4 regions of the Allocatenococcus thiocycli genome follow, and region 4 is predicted to be linked to each of the others. Evidence: predicted binding sites of a transcription regulator. Region 4 holds the regulator's gene; each other region holds the start of a gene.
What was found. Region 4 encodes PurR, which represses purine synthesis genes. Its sites were predicted from a motif close to TNANGNAAACGTTTNCNTNA; they were not measured.
Positions count from the first base shown of each region.

Region 1: a site for PurR is predicted at 2,559-2,578, ahead of L9Q40_RS00570 (NupC/NupG family nucleoside CNT transporter). Genes of this name have one in related genera too.
Region 2: a site for PurR is predicted at 2,538-2,557, ahead of ihfA (integration host factor subunit alpha). Genes of this name have one in related genera too.
Region 3: a site for PurR is predicted at 2,328-2,347, ahead of pyrD (quinone-dependent dihydroorotate dehydrogenase). Genes of this name have one in related genera too.

Region 1 is NZ_CAKLCK010000001.1:118,983-123,189, reverse strand. It holds tRNA gene L9Q40_RS00580 (tRNA-Arg) at 1-77, opposite strand; gene folD (bifunctional methylenetetrahydrofolate dehydrogenase/methenyltetrahydrofolate cyclohydrolase FolD) at 282-1,142, shown strand; gene L9Q40_RS00570 (NupC/NupG family nucleoside CNT transporter) at 1,219-2,418, opposite strand; gene L9Q40_RS00565 (LysR family transcriptional regulator) at 2,659-3,606, opposite strand; gene L9Q40_RS00560 (lytic murein transglycosylase) at 3,681-4,207, opposite strand, start outside.
Region 2 is NZ_CAKLCK010000030.1:117,328-121,534, forward strand. It holds gene purT (formate-dependent phosphoribosylglycinamide formyltransferase) at 1-169, shown strand, start outside; gene L9Q40_RS12330 (thiopurine S-methyltransferase) at 262-912, opposite strand; gene L9Q40_RS12335 (nucleotidyltransferase family protein) at 1,228-2,004, shown strand; gene ihfA (integration host factor subunit alpha) at 2,122-2,418, opposite strand; gene L9Q40_RS12345 (AEC family transporter) at 2,961-3,839, shown strand; gene L9Q40_RS12350 (LacI family DNA-binding transcriptional regulator) at 3,857-4,207, opposite strand, start outside.
Region 3 is NZ_CAKLCK010000037.1:56,888-61,094, reverse strand. It holds gene L9Q40_RS15000 (NAD-glutamate dehydrogenase) at 1-2,214, shown strand, start outside; gene pyrD (quinone-dependent dihydroorotate dehydrogenase) at 2,524-3,534, shown strand; gene L9Q40_RS14990 (cell division protein ZapC) at 3,701-4,207, shown strand, end outside.
Region 4 is NZ_CAKLCK010000001.1:323,596-327,802, forward strand. It holds gene L9Q40_RS01465 (TVP38/TMEM64 family protein) at 1-100, opposite strand, end outside; gene L9Q40_RS01470 (TfoX/Sxy family DNA transformation protein) at 285-875, opposite strand; cyclic di-GMP riboswitch class I at 992-1,080, opposite strand; gene purR (HTH-type transcriptional repressor PurR) at 1,348-2,352, opposite strand; gene torD (molecular chaperone TorD) at 2,786-3,433, opposite strand; gene torR (two-component system response regulator TorR) at 3,699-4,207, shown strand, end outside.

The sequences.
Region 1 (4,207 bases), 200 kb from region 4:
TGGCACGCCCTATAGGATTCGAACCTATGACCACATCCTTAGAAGGGACGTGCTCTATCCAGCTGAGCTAAGGGCGCGCTACAGGGAAAGGATTATACGAGTTAAAATGGGTAAATCAACGGCTTTTAGTAACATTCTGATCTGAATGCCTAAAAAAAGGTCACTGAAGCAATGAATGCTCAAAAACACCTCAGAGCAAACGTTTGCGTATGGATGTTAAATAGAAATTCTGCGACAATGCGCCGCAGATTATCTGCCTTCTAAAATTTATAAGGAAAGTCATGACTGCTCAAAATATTGATGGGACTCTCATTTCCCAAACTGTTCGTTCTGAAGTTGCAGCACGAGTAAAAGCTCGCGTTGAAGCTGGATTACGTGCCCCTGGCCTTGCAGTTGTTCTAGTTGGTGAAGACCCTGCTTCTCAAGTTTACGTTGGCAGTAAACGCCGCGCTTGTGAAGAAGTGGGTTTTGTTTCCAAGTCTTTTGACCTTCCGGCATCAACCACTGAAGCAGAATTGCTAGCGTTGATCGATGAGTTGAACAATGACAACGAAATTGATGGCATTTTAGTTCAGCTTCCACTTCCTGCTGGAATTGATAGCACTCATGTTTTAGAGCGTATTCATCCAGAGAAAGACGTGGATGGCTTCCACCCTTATAACGTAGGTCGTCTTGCACAGCGTATCCCTAAACTACGCTCTTGTACGCCGAAAGGTATTATTACCCTGCTTGACCGCTACAACATTAATCTTCGTGGTAAGCACGCTGTGGTTGTAGGAGCTTCGAATATCGTTGGTCGTCCAATGACACTTGAGCTGCTATTGGCGGGCTGCACAACGACGACCTGTCACCGCTTTACTAAAGACTTAGAGAGCTACGTTCGTCAAGCCGACGTCGTTGTTGTCGCAGTAGGTAAACCAAACTTCATTCCTGGCGAATGGATTAAGAAAGGCGCTGTGGTTGTCGATGTGGGTATCAACCGTCTTGACTCTGGTAAGCTAGTTGGCGACGTGGAATACGATAAAGCACGTGAAAGCGCGAGCTTCATTACTCCAGTACCTGGTGGCGTTGGTCCAATGACAGTAGCAAGCCTGATTGAAAACACAATGCTGGCTTGCGAGCAGTTCCATACGGACAAGTAATCGCAGATCGCTAAATACTAAAAAGGCTCCTCTCGGAGCCTTTTTTCTTTATGTTGTGTAAATTTAGTCTAAATCGTTAAAGACTTAAAATCACACCGGCAATGGACGCACTCATCAAGTTCGCCATCACACCTGCGACAATCGCGCGAAATCCATGCTTAGAAACAAACGCACGCTTCTCTGGCACCAATGATCCCAAACCACCAATGAGCATTGCCATGCTTGAGATGTTCGCAAAGCCACATAGTGCAAAAGTCACAATCGCTTGAGAATGTGCACTTAGCTGCGACTTCACTTCTGCAAGTTGAATAAAAGCAACAAACTCATTTACTACGATTTTATTCCCGATCAGAGACCCTGCCGTGATCGCCTCTGCCCATGGAACACCTAACAGCCAAGCAACTGGCGCAAATACGTAGCCCAAAACGAGTTCGAAGCTTAATGGTGTGCCAATAAGATCGCCAAACCATCCCAAAATACCGTTAAGCAATGCAATCACACTGATGAAAGCCAACAGCGTGCCACCAACTGCAACCGCGATACGAACACCCGCCATCGCACCATCTGCCAATGCTTCAACTACATTGGTTGCTCGTGGGGTTTCAACTTGGCTAAGATCGATTTCCTCAGCTTGGTTTGTGTCTTCCGGCATCAGAATTTTAGCCATCAACAAACCGGCAGGAGCAGACATAAACGCCGCCGCGATCAGGTAATTTAAGTCCACACCCAAAGATGCATAACCGACCAACGTACCACCAGCAACCGAAGCCAAACCACCAGTCATTACTGCAAAGAACTGAGAATCCGTCATGTGCTTTAGATAAGGTTTAACCATTAATGGCGCTTCAATCGTACCAACAAAGATATTGGCTGTAGCAGATAAAGACTCAGCACGACCAATGCCTAACAGCTTTTGGATACCACCACCGATAAAGTTAATCATTCTTGGCATAACACCAATGTGGTAAAGGCCAGCAATAAGCGAAGAGAAGAAGACAATAATGCCCAGTACATTAATAGCGAAAGTGAATCCGCCCGTCGCCAAATTGCCGAATAAAAACGCGATGCCTTCCTGACCATAGTTGATTAAGTTCGATACTACGCTGCTCACTGAGTTTAGAGCGTCTCGCCCTGCTGGTACATACAGAACCAATAGTGCAAACAATACCTGTAAGGCAAAAGCAAGTGAGACGGTTCTGAGCTTTATATTTTTTCTATTTGTAGAAAGTAGCCATGCTACGAAGAGTATGGCTACGATACCAATAAGTGAGTTCATAAATTGGGTCCGACAGAAGGGGAATGGTAAAGGCGTCGGATTGTATAGCGGACTCAAAATGCTGCAACTTGAGGTTGTTAACAGTGTGAAAAGTTTCAGTGGTCAATATTTAAACTAAACATTAAGCCATTGAATTTAATAATGATAAACGTTTGCTTTTTGTTATTATTTCCATATGGAAAAATTGTTTATAGATTCAGAAAAATTTTTGTGACAAAAATCACCTTATGTATACGATCGTCATGACTTAGGAATGGAGATATACGGTGCTAATCTTTGATCCCAATGACATGGGTTACCGATCTTCTGTTTTATAAAGTTGATCACCGCAGATATTTTTTTCGGCATGTGCTGTCGGCTCGGATAAACCGCATAGAAAGGCATCGACTGGCTGGCTTTCCATTCCGGCAGCAATTGAATTAACTTCCCAGTTCTGAATTCATCGCCAAGCAAATACGTCGCGAGATAAGCAATTCCCCACCCTGCGATTGCAGCGTCGCGAACCGCTTCAGCAAGATCAACAGAATAGTTACCGGAAACTTTTACGTTGAGTTCCTGCTGATCTTTTGTAAATGCCCATCCGGTGTAATCACGCTCCCAGCTTCTGTAGATCAGGCAGTTGTGCAACGATAGATCGTCAGGTTCCACTGGCTTATCATGTTTAAGCAGGTAGTCTGGAGACGCCGCGACAACAAACTGGCAATCCGTTAATCGCTGGGCAATGTAACCTTCGGGCAAGTGTTCATTGTTGGTTACCCATAAATCCAAGCCTTCAGCTAACATGTCCACCTTGTAGTCGAACAAGTGCACTTCAACCTCAAGTTGAGGATACCGTTCTCTTAGCTCCTGAATGGCAGGAATGATATGTAACGTGCCGAACGATTGCGAGATGCCCAACCGCACAAGCCCAGCCACTTCATCTCTCTGGCTTTCCATTTCCAGCGTCGCGCTGCTGACAGCCTGAACGACCTGCTCACAATGATGATAAAAGGTTTTGCCCGCTTCAGTCGGAGTAAAACTTCGCGTTGTGCGTTGCACCAGCTTAATACCAAGTGAGTTCTCTAATTGGCTAAGTTGTTTACTCACATGGGAGACGGATACGCCGAGGCTTTTTGCTGCCGCCGTAAAGCTTTTATGTTTGATCAATGCAGAGAAAATGACCATTTGAGCAGCACGTTCAGATAACACGAATTACCTCGATTTAAATGCAGTAAAAACTAAGGGCTCCGAAGAGCCCTTAAGAACGATAATTTATTCAGGAACTAGTATGTGATGCGATCAGCTAAGTGGCTAACAGCTAGAGCGAAGTAGTAAGAGCGGTTCCACTTCATCAACACATTGTAGTTATTGTAAACCAGATAAGTTCGACCGTTTTCATCGTCAGGCATAATCAGCCAAGCTTTGATATCGTCATCCAGTTTAGGTAGCGGGCTGCCATCAAACTTGGTGATACCTAATTTGCTCCACTCCTGCAGGTACTTACCTTTCTCTTCGGTTCGACCTTCCAAGTTATGATCAATCCCTTTCGGAACTTTTACCTGACGTCCCCAAGTGTAATTGTCATCCCAGCCGGATTTGCTCAGATAATTCGCTGTTGAAGCAAACACGTCCGCTTTGGTTTGCCAGATATCTTTCTTGCCATCACCATTGCCATCCGCTGCAAAGCGAAGGAAGGAGCTTGGCATAAACTGACACTGCCCCATCGCACCCGCCCATGAACCTTTGAAATTCTCAAGTTCAATATGGCCTTGATCCAGAATCTGAAGGGCAGCCATGGTTTCTTTACGGA
Region 2 (4,207 bases), on a different contig from region 4:
CAATGTGTCTGAAGCACTGGCACAACCACAGACTCAAGTTCGCCTATTTGGTAAGCCAGAAATCGGCGGTCGCCGCCGCTTAGGTGTTGTTCTTACTCGTCGAAATAGTACAGAAGAGTCCGTTCAAGATGCGGTAGCAAATGCATCGAAGGTAAACATCGTTTACTAAGCCATCTTTTATTAACAAAAAAGCGCAGCTATTAAATAGCTGCGCTTTTTTGTCTTTTCGTACACGTAGTCAGTCACTTACGCTGTTCGAAATCACTGAGCTTCAATCAAATACACTTCTTCAGAAAAACGACTTAAGCCTTGCTTAGCAATTTTCGGGTGATTCTCATCTGCTTCGTCCACGTTGAGACAAGTCACGTTGTAACCCGAGAATAACTGTTCGATTTCATTCACTGGTACGCTAAATGGAGGTCCCGCCATTTCTTGCTGAGGGTAATTGAGTGTCACAAGCAGAATACGGCCACCCGGTTTAAGTAGCTGTTTCAAACGCTCGGCGTACTCTTGTCTCATCTCCTGTGGCAGCGCAACCAAAGCCGCTCGGTCATAAATGATATCGACTTGAGAAACCGGTGCCGTGAAAAAATCTCCGGTATAAATAGAAAGCTCATCAAACTGATACAACTCATGCATACCACTTAATGGCGTAACAGTTGGAGTATAAAAGTGCTCTGCAAAGAAAGCGCGTACTGCAATTTGGCTTAATTCAACGCCATTCACTTCATCATGTTTGGTCGCCAACCACACAAGATCTTCAGACTTACCGCAAAGCGGAACCAACACAGTGTCTTCGCGCTTAGGGTTGGTGTGGTGCCAATGCTGAGGCAGTAATGGATTTACATCTTCCAAATGGAATCCGATTTTATTGCTGGCCCACTTATTGTGCCAAAATTCTGGGTCTCTCATTTTACTTTCTACTTATCGGCTGAATTACGTTTTGTGGAGTAAGACTAATGATTTTTTCGAATTTGTCTATGCCGTTCATCTTTCGTTAATCCTCAAATGCTACGATGCAATCACGATATACGAAATGATACTGACGTTTAATTAACAGAATAATGAAAATATAAATAGTGATCTAACGCATAATTCCACTGTAAACATGAGAGTTAACCTTGGAATGTTTCAAAAGATCCCCATTTATTAATAACAACCTGATTTGCAAATCTTAGCGACTTCTTTGTCCCCATTTTCTAAGTGCAAGCAAGTTAAGGAGAGTGAATGAGCTTATTTTTACGTACAGCAGCATTGATGCTTTTGGTACTAAGCCGTGCACCTGCAATTGCCGCAATGCCTATTGCGCCAACAACGAGTGAACAGAATCGTTCTGCAAGTCAAAACGAGGTTTGTTCAAAACTCTTCAAACATAGCCTAAGTGGCTTATATGGCATTCAAACTATCGACTCAAATCCAACCCAGCCATACGCTGATTTTGATATTCTTTACTCCAAAGCTCACCAAGCTCAGTTCGAACTGGAAACCATCTGTAAAAGTACCGCCCTTCTCAACGACGCCCAACCTTACTTCGCTGGCGTAAAATCCAAACAACGTGCAGAGGAAAAAATTGCTTACGAACTGGATGGTCAGGTTGAACGCATTACCGATCTAGCACGTGCGACGATAGTTGCGGAAGATGTGGCAAGTTTGGTCTCTATCTATGAAACACTAGAGCGCGAAACAACAATCGTTAAAGTGAAAAACAGATTCAAAAAGCCGGGGCCTTCGGGTTACCGAGATTTAAACTTACTGGTTCGTTTGCCGAAAACAAACCTCATTGCAGAAGTTCAGCTCCATTTGAAAGCCATTGCGGATGTGAAGAATGGTCCTGAGCATGACCTTTATGAGAAAATTCAAAAGCTTGAACGTCAGGCAATGGCAGAAAAACGCCAGCTGACTGAATTTGAAACGGCGGCGATTCGAAGCATGCGAAGCCAAGCTAAGAACTTGTACCAGCACGCGTGGCAACCATACTTAACAACTCACTTAGAAGCGGCATAAAAAATTGCTTCTCTGAAAACAACAAACCACCGCAATGCGGTGGTTTTCTTTTGCATGCCGAAACGAAAATGCATGCACGACAAAAGACCACGACTAAGCGTGATCTATTTGGTCAGCTTACTGTTCTTTCTTAAGATTTTCTACGCGAGCTTTTAATTTCTGACCCGGGCGGAAAGTCACTACACGTCGAGCAGTAATTGGAATATCTTCACCAGTTTTCGGGTTACGACCAGGCCGTTCATTCTTGTCACGAAGATCAAAATTACCAAAACCTGACAGTTTTACCTGTTCGCCACTTTCTAGTGCCTTGCGAATTTCTTCAAAGAACACTTCCACCGTTTCCTTGGCGTCCCGCTTACTAAATCCTAATTTATCAAACAGGTTTTCTGCCAATTCGGCTTTTGTGAGCGCCATAAAACTTTCCTCAAAGCTATGTTAAACAATGCTACTTAGTGTAGCGCCAGAGCAGTTTTACCCTACCAATTCAAGAACATATCGGGGTTACATCAGGAAGTGTATGACAAGCTTATGATTTTCGCCAACTTTTTTCTTTGCGAATAAATGGAATATGGCTGTATAAATTATTGTTAAATACCAACATTTTAACATTTTTTATTTAGAGAGTTCTTAAATACAAAACTCAACCAGTCAATTAAACCAATAAATTGGTAAAATTTGAAACAAAAAACCATTTAATAAATTTATCAGGTATAGGCTATTTTACAAACACCTGACATAGAACCTGTCGGTATTTCATTGATTTGTAAGTAACTAGGTACATAAACACTTGAAAAGAAGTATGACCACTTACCAGCAGTTTTACTTTTATAAAGCTTGATAAACGCCAAGATTCTCACTGTTTTACGATGACTCACTAATCAAAGGTTGTTAGTGTGAACCTAGATTCATTACTTAACGAAACAATCACATCTTTTACCTTTAATTAAAGTGCGGTCATGATTAATCAAGTCATCAATATTCTTTTTCCCGTCTTCGCTCTTGTCGGCGTCGGCTATTTAGTCGGTCGGCATATCAAGCCAGATTTTCGCCCAATCAATCGAATCAATATTGATGTCTTTACGCCTGCGCTGGTGTTTTCGTCTCTGGTCAGCATGCCGCTCGATGCGGAACAAGGCCCTCTTCTTTTTGCTGCGATTGTTGCGGTTCTCGTCCCTGGATTGGTCATGATACCGATCTGTAAAGCGACCGGATTAACTTTCAAAGCCTGGGCACCACCCCACATGTTTCGCAATAGTGGCAACTTGGCTATCCCACTATTTACTTATACGTTCGGAGACGTGGCGCTTTCTTCTGCCGTCTTACTGTTTGTTGTATCGGCCTGTCTGCACATTAGTTTAGGGGTGATGCTTCTCAGCAGTGGCAACCCACTAAAACAGATCATAAAAATGCCAATCTTTTTATCGGCTTCTCTCGCGCTGGGCCTGAACTTGTCAGGAATTGGCGCTTGGGCACCGCTTTATGAAGCGACGGCATTATTAGGTCAGGCCGCAGTACCGGTAATGTTGCTCTCTCTCGGGGCACAAATGTGCAACTTACGATTGGATGGTCTGCGAGTTGGCGTGATATGTACGGTACAATCGCTGACCACAGGTGCAGTTGCCTTTGCGCTTATCTATTGGTTTATTCCGTTACCCACAATGCAATTGCAGATGATGGTACTTTTCACCATGTTACCGCCTGCGGTGATGAACTATTTATTTGCAGAGAGACTCAATATAGAACCGATGAAAGTGGCGTCGATGGTGTTGTTTGGCAACTTTTTTAGTGTGTTGACCCTGCCCCTTCTTCTCTCTTATACGTTGTCGCTCTCTTAGCGCTGAGATTAGCTAGCTCAACGATAGTGTAGTTTCGCAGGAAGAATCAGATGCTCGGCTTTACGATCGGGTGAACCTATAGATGCCGTTGCTTGCTCAAATAACGTTTTAGCGATGAGCTCGCAATCTTGTTCGATTGAATCAATGTTGATCGGTAAGCAATCTAAAATCGGTGAGTTATCGAACGTTGCTATTTTCACATTAGCATTCAATAACCGATGCTCAGACATATAACGCAAAACACCTTCGAGAATCGAATACGAAGCGACAAATATGCGAGTTGGCAAACGCCCAATATTCTGGTGGATTTCCTCAATCATGGCGTAACCGGACTCAGGTTGATAATCTTTGTGTTTCACTAACTCCGT
Region 3 (4,207 bases), on a different contig from region 4:
TTGCTTGATGTATCAGACAACATCATTGAAGGCGAAGTAGCGCATCCGCAAAATGTTGTACGTCACGATGAAGACGACCCATATTTGGTTGTTGCTGCAGATAAAGGCACTGCAACATTCTCAGACTTAGCGAACTCAGTCTCTGACGAATACAACTTCTGGCTGGGTGATGCATTTGCTTCTGGTGGTTCTAACGGTTACGACCACAAAGCAATGGGTATCACAGCAAAAGGTGGTTGGGAGTCAGTAAAACGTCACTTCCGTGAAATGGGCATTGATTGTCAAACGACTGACTTTACTGCTATCGGTGTTGGTGACATGGCAGGGGACGTGTTTGGTAACGGTATGCTGCTATCTAAGCACATTCGTCTACAAGCTGCGTTTAACCACATGCACATCTTCATTGATCCAAATCCAGATTCAGCGTCAAGCTGGGAAGAGCGTAACCGCTTGTTTAATCTGCCAAGATCAAGCTGGGAAGATTACAATAAAGAGTTGATCTCTGAAGGTGGTGGCATCTTCTCTCGCCGTGCGAAATCGATCCAGTTAACACCTGAAATTCAGAAAATGTTGGGTACTAAGAAAGCTTCTATGGCACCAAACGATCTGATTAAGATGATCCTGAAAATGAAAGTGGATCTTCTATGGAATGGTGGTATCGGTACGTACGTTAAAGCTTCTAACGAGACGCATACTGACGTTGGCGACCGTGCAAACGACATGCTACGTATCGACGGTCGTGATCTGAGAGCGAAGGTTGTAGGTGAAGGCGGTAACTTGGGTATGACTCAACAAGGTCGTATCGAATACGCACTTAACGGCGGCCGCGTGAACACCGACTTCGTTGATAACGTAGGTGGCGTTGACTGTTCGGATAACGAAGTCAACATCAAGATCTTCCTGAATGGTTTGGTTTCAAACGGTGATCTGACTGTTAAACAACGTAACCAAATCCTAGAGTCGATGGAAGATGAAGTCGGTGAAATCGTTCTTGATGATGCTTACTGCCAATCAGAGTCAATTTCTGTTACTGAGCAGCAGGGTGTTGGTATCGTTAAAGAACAGATTCGCTTCATCCATACTATGGAGAAAGCAGGGTTCCTGGATCGTGCGCTGGAATACATCCCTGATGACGAAACGCTTCTAGAGCGTGAAAAGCAGGGCTTGGGTCTGACACGTCCAGAGCTTTCTGTTCTGGTTGCTTACGGCAAAATGGTATTGAAGCAGCAGCTTGTTACGGACGAAATCGCAAATGACGAGTTCCATGCGAAGCAGCTCGTCGCGTACTTCCCAAGTGAGTTACGCCGTAACTATAAAGATCAGATGGTCAACCACCCGCTACGTGCAGAAATTATCGCGACAGCGCTGGCGAACCAAATGGTTAACGAGATGGGTTGTAACTTCGTCACTCGCTTGCAAGAAGAGACGGGTGCAAGTGTTGTTGATATCGCCAATGCATACAGTGCAGCACGTGAAATCTTCGAACTAGAATCGATTCTAAAACAGACTCGTGAGCTGGATAACGTAGCGACAGCGCAAGCACAATACGAAATCATGTTCTATGTTCGTCGTGCTCTACGCCGAATTGCTCGTTGGCTACTGCGTAATCGTAGCGGCAAATACACCGTGGGCGAATTGATCAATCTTTACAAACAAGATGTGAACGTTATCAGCGAAACGCTTGATAGCATGCTTGTTGAGTCAGAAGTTGAAGAACACAACGAACTCGCACAAGTTTGGATGGACAGAGGGGTTGAAGAGAAACTGGCTCATCAAGTTGCTCGCCTATCAAGTCTGCAATCTGCACTGGATATTTCTGCAGTGGCAAGTGAAACAGGCAAAACGGTTGAGCAAGCGTCTAAGTTGTACTTCAACTTAGGGGATCGTCTGTCTCTGCACTGGTTCTTGAAGCAAATCAACAACCAAGCTGTAGACAACAACTGGCAAGCGTTGGCCCGAGCGGCGTTCCGTGAAGACTTAGATTGGCAGCAACGTCAGCTAACCGCTCAGGTACTAAATTGCAACTGCGCATCAGAAGAGTTTGATGTGATAGAAGCACTTGATAACTGGATGGAATCTAATGAACCTTCACTGCAACGTTGGGAAAGTATCCTAAACGAGTTTAAAGTTGGCTCTGTCCATGAGTTTGCGAAATTCTCGGTTGCACTACGTGAGTTGGTATTGCTTAACTTAAACTGCTCACCAAGCGAGTAGGAGAGTTAGCGTTTTAGACAAAGCCTCGTAGAGATACGGGGCTTTTTTGTACCTAAATACCAGGTCTTACCGAGATTTAAGTGACGCTGTCACTATGGTTTTAACTTTATATGTACTGAAATCGATTGCTTTTTCATAAATAATTATGATTTTTACACTCAAATAATGATTTTAAATGACTGTTTTTAAATAATAATTAATTTTGAGAAATATGATTTTACTTAATTCGTTCATTTTCATTGAATTACGATTAAAAACAGTAAATAATATTGACCCGTTTACACGGGGCTTTTTTCTTTCGGAGGCACAATGCTTTACCGTCTAGCCAGAACTGGCTTTTTCCAACTTGATGCCGAAAAGGCACATGATCTTGCAATTAAGAATTTCCAACGCTTTAACGGCACACCTCTCGATCTTTTCTATCGTCAACAATTACCAAATCGTCCAGTAGAGTGCATGGGGCTAACGTTCCGTAACCCTGTCGGTCTCGCTGCTGGTTTAGACAAAAACGGCGAATGTATCGAAGCGTTTGATGCGATGGGTTTTGGTTTCGTTGAAGTCGGTACCGTAACACCACGTCCGCAACCTGGTAATGATAAACCACGTCTGTTCCGTCTAGTGGAAGCAGAGGGCATCATCAATCGTATGGGCTTTAACAACCTAGGTGTTGATCACTTGGTTGAGAATGTGAAGAAAGCGAAGTTCGACTGTGTACTTGGTATCAATATCGGTAAAAACAAAGATACGCCGATTGAGAAAGGGGCAGAAGACTACCTGATTTGTATGGAAAAAGTATACGAATACGCAGGTTACATTGCGGTGAATATCTCTTCTCCAAACACGCCAGGATTACGTTCGCTTCAATACGGTGAGGCATTGGATGAGTTGCTTGCTGAGTTGAAAGCAAAACAATCTGAGCTAGCAGAAAAGCACGATAAATACGTACCGTTGGCACTGAAGATCGCACCAGACTTGAGTGATGACGAAATCGTTCAGATTTGTGAATCACTAATTAAAAACAACATCGATGGTGTGATTGCGACGAACACAACATTGGATAGAACCGTTGTTGAAGGTATGAAACACGCGAATGAAGCGGGTGGCTTAAGTGGCCGTCCGGTACAGTCTCGTTCTACTGAGGTGGTTCGTAAACTTCACGAAGCGCTTGGCGACAAACTTCCGATCATTGGTGTGGGTGGTATCGATTCTTATGTTGCGGCAAAAGAGAAGATGATGGCCGGAGCACAGTTGGTCCAAGTCTATACAGGTTTTATTTACCACGGTCCAGGTTTAGTACGCGATATTGTTAAAAATCTTTAAAATAATTTAACAACTCGCTGAGTTTACATTAGTTATTACAAAAAAAGAGGATCTTGTTTCCTCTTTTTTTTTGTCCGTTCATTTGTAGAATTTAAAAATCATGAGTAGGTAATTAAGCGTCTTACCTCTTTACCACTGATTTAACTAGTCAAGAGAGAACGGAACAATGCTTAAACCCAGCGACAAATGGAATTGGTATTATGACGAGCATAAAGCTTGTTTAATGCTGGATTTGGGGGAGGAAATGATTTTCCAAACCAATCTATCCCGAAAGCTGTTAGTCAACTGCGCCTTCTCAAACAACGAATTTACTGTCGATGATGCTAGTGCGTTTCAGACCTTTAATGAACGTATTCGCTGTCTCGATATCAGTGAATACCGTCAAGCAGAGCTAACCCTATACTGCGTAGCTGCTAAACGCTTCCATAAGCCAGTACAACCTAAAAGTTGGTTTTTCGATGCTCAGTCTTCTGGATATGAGCCAGAAGAAGGGGATATGGTCTTCCTGACGAACCAATACTCTGAAGGTGTCTTCATTGTACTTGAGCCTGGAGAAACCTCTAGCTTGTGCCTTTACGTGGGACAAGAAGAGTTTGTGCTTGATGGAAGCAAGTCTCTGCCATTTGGCCAACCGATTAAAGTGATGCACGACCGTATGGCGTGTGCAAGCCAC
Region 4 (4,207 bases):
GCGCTTTGGCGTTCTCTAAAGTGAGGTACTGGCTAAAGTTAACGGCTAATAAAATGATCGTTAACAGCAGTATTAACCCAAAAACCAGTTTTTTATTCATTGTCGTACTCCAGAAGGATAGCCTTGTTCTAAAAGGTTAACAGATGCCATTGATGAAATATGTTACTTGATATTATTTGATTGATATATGGAGTAATAGACAGGTTGAGCCTGGAAAAAATTTCAAAAAAAAACCGCAGTCAAAGCTGCGGTTTTTATACGTACGATAGGTTTATACCTACAGATTAAGAAAGCGCATTTTCCAGCTCTTCTCTGCGAGATTGAGGAACGACGCTCCAGTGCGTGCCGTTTATCGCTCCTTCTAAAGCCCAGAGTAGCTCAATACTTACTTTTGCGGAGTGAGAGTCACGTATCGCTTTGTAAGCATTCAATGCACCTTTCTCTTCAAGTTGTTCAACTGATTTTATACCAGCTTTCTTAAGCATTCGTTCAGTCGCTAGTCGTAAGTTAGGCAGGTCTTTCAACCTGTCGGGCTTACTACTTGCCTGTTGCTTTTTTTCCAAATTGGCTTGTTCTAACGACTTTTTCGCTACTTCTATCAAGCGTTCACTCGATTCCCACAAGTCGTCGGAAATCGCGTAGTACTTAGTAACGACTGGAAAACCACGCTTTTTATAAACGTACGGTTTTAGCCCTTGCTTCTCGAAGTTAGATGAAGTTTGCTGGTCTGCTCGTATGTGAAGTTGATCATTCACAACCAGTGCAAACATCGTTTCATCAGCGAAAAGTCCGAAGCCACCAAACATTGAGCGCGACTTGATCGTACCAAGTGCCTCAAATAGCTTCATAGAATCTTTGAGTATCGGTTTATCCATGATGTGTTATCTCGGTGTAATTATTATTACGCCACCAAAAGTCAGGTCCGAGAGATTAGCAAATACATGCAAGCCCAATGTCATTAAAGGGTAAACTCATCATATGCATATTTGCCATCGGTAACCCCGCTACCTTCCATTTATAAAATGGTTAAGGCCGGAAGCTTTGCGTCCCACCCTTTCGGATGGTTTGCCCTGTGCGTGACATGTTGAGAATACTTTTTATCTTGAATTAACATCACAATCTAGAGATCAAAGTGTGATATTGCTTCAGTAAAACGCTGTGTTTTTATGGTGTTTGTTTCATATTTAAGATTGAAGTTTGAGTGCGAGTGGCTAGGTTATGTGAGATGGATTGTGTTTATACAAAACAGTAACTTATAAAACGTTTACTGACTGTAGTGAACAAAGAGTGCGATAAAAGTTAATTTTCGGATAAAAAATAAGCGCTCCGAAGAGCGCTTGTTAGTAACTAGTTGAGTTTTTTAACAGTATTTCGAACGACCAACTCTGGCTGCATTTCAAAAATGCGTTTTTCGTGTTCTTTGTCTTTAATACGCTCAAGCAGAATCTCGAAGGCATTTTTACCAACACGACGTTTTGGCTGGTGTATCGTTGTTAGCGGCGGAGAGAAGTACTCTGCCAATTCGATATTGTCGTAACCAATAACAGAGACGTCGTCAGGAATCTTAATACCGTTCTGTTGTAGACGGCTCATCAAGCCCAACGCCATCGTGTCATTGAAACAGAATACCGCAGTAGGGCGTTTCTCCATCGCGGTAATTTTGTCTGCGACCAAAACTGCGGTATCACATTCAAAGTTACCTTCAAGAATCCAGTCTTCATTGACAGGAATGTTGGCTTCTGCCATCGCTCGACGGTAGCCCGCAATGCGCTCTTGGCAAGCGAGTTTTTCAAAGTGACCACTCAAGCAAGCAATATCAGTATGACCATTATCAATCAGGTACTTGGTCGCGATATAACCGCCTTCCTCTGAGTTATCCATGATTTTGTCTGCTTGCGAGCTTTCTGGGCCCCAGTCCATGACAACTTTCGGAATATCTGCATGACGGTCAAGCATTTGCTTCAGCTCTTCTGTCAGGTCAGAACACATCACTAGTATGCCATCTACACGCTTTTCAGCGAGCATGCGGATGTAATCTCTTTGCTTTTCATAGATACCACCAGTGTTACACAGGATAAGCGTGTAGCCTTGGCGGTAGCAGTAACTCTCTACACCATCGATGACTTCAGAGAAGAATAGGTTGGTAGATTGTGTCACCAACATGCCGATGGTGCGAGTTGAGTTACATTTCAAGCTACGAGCAACCGCACTTGGTGCATAGTTAAGCTCATCAACGGCTTTCATTACTTTTTCTTGTGTTGCTTCTGCAACAAAACGCGTCTTGTTGATAACGTGCGAAACTGTAGTTGTAGAAACGCCGGCTAATCTAGCAACGTCTTTTATAGTGGCCATACATGGTGTCCTGTTTCGAGCTACGAATATACCGCGGAGGATAAACCTTTTTGCTGTTCGTCTTTTGTAAACTTAGCGCAACAAAAACAATGGCGCTGAGTATGTTTAGCAGTGGTTACTCCGAAGTCGGTAGAGGGTATGTAGCGACAGTGGTTGATAAAGCTCATTTCTTCCATCGAATGAAGAATCGTTATCAACCTATTAAGAAAACACAAAAACCGCTTTATTTCAGCGGTTTACATTAAAATCATATTTAATCGTTTGCGTTCACATTTTAGCCCTATGCGGGCAAGCTGGCAATAATTTAAGCAATGGTTTTGTGCCTAATAAGTCACATTTTGATTGCTAAAAAGCGAGCGATTGGAACGATTTATATAGTTAACGAATAAAAGATAGGGAACCTAAAAGACAGGCTCCCTAAAATAGGCGGCAATTATTCACCAAGAAGGTAAGCGCTGTCCAGTTTACAAAATGCAATTAATAGTTGCGCGACGCTGGCGTAGAAGCCAAATTCATCCAGTTGCTGACACTTGTGAGCGAACTTCGGTAACCAAGACATGAGTTGGCTTTCGATGAATTCATTTTGTTTAACAAAGGCTTCTTCCATGTGTTTTTCTTGCTCAAACTCATTAGAGCGAATGATCATGTTACCCAGGAAGTCCAGTTCTACCGCTAAGTGGTCGGCTGGTTCTTTTAGACGGTCGTCCACTTGGACACCAAACTCAGCCATCAACTTTTCCATCTCTTCGGCGGGTTTGTCGTTGAGTAAACCAGATTCACCAATGTACATGGAAGCGTAGGGAAGCGCGCCGTACTTTTCTGTCTTCAAGAATAATTCACAAAAGTCAGCAGCAAGCTCTAGCTGAGCATCTTCGCGGTCTTGCAGGCGATTTAGTGCGTCAACGAGGCTATCAATGGAAGGTTTGAGAGATTCATTTTCACCTAAGCCCGCCAAAAAGCTGCGAATTTCAACACTGTGATAAGCCTCCAGCTCTTTGTCTGTCAGTTCTTTGGCGAATAAGCTAGAAAACCACCAATAAATTTCGGCGCGTTTTTCGTTAAAAGCTTTCACTTCTTGCATTTTAGGCTCCTGAATGATGCCTTCTTTCTGGCATCACAAAATCAAATTCAGATGTCCTTTAAGTGTAATCAATTAAAATGAACAGCAGTAACTATAACTATGATGTTTTATGGCGAAATATGTTCATTTATTAACAGGGTTCGCTAAGCTTGTCTTGAATCAACAAAATCACTAAATCTTGCTTTTTAGTCAGCCAATGACTAGAAATGTTAATAGTTATGAATAGAATACATCTCGAATAATAAAATGACAGAAAGTGGTGTAAATGAGCTATCACGTATTAGTCGTAGAAGATGATGTTGTAACGCGTAGTAAGCTAGCGGGTTATTTCCAAAATGAAGGTTATACAGTTAGTGAAGCAGAGAGCGGCACGCAAATGCGTGAAGTGCTGCAAGCTGGTGATGTTGATCTTGTCATGCTGGATATTAACTTGCCGGGTGAAGACGGCCTGATGCTTACGCGTGAATTACGCAGCCAATCGGATATTGGTATCATATTAGTTACAGGACGCACGGATAGCATCGACAAAATTGTTGGCCTGGAAATGGGGGCAGACGATTATGTCACCAAACCTTTTGAACTGCGCGAGTTATTAGTTCGTGTCAAAAATCTGCTGTGGCGTATTTCGATTGCTCGCGATGGATCAAGTAAGGCAAACGAAACCAACGAGCAACATATAGTTCGTTTTGGCGAGTGGACGTTTGATATCCAGCGTCGAGCGCTGAGTCGTAATGGTGAGCCAGTAAAACTAACCAAAGCCGAATACGAGCTTTT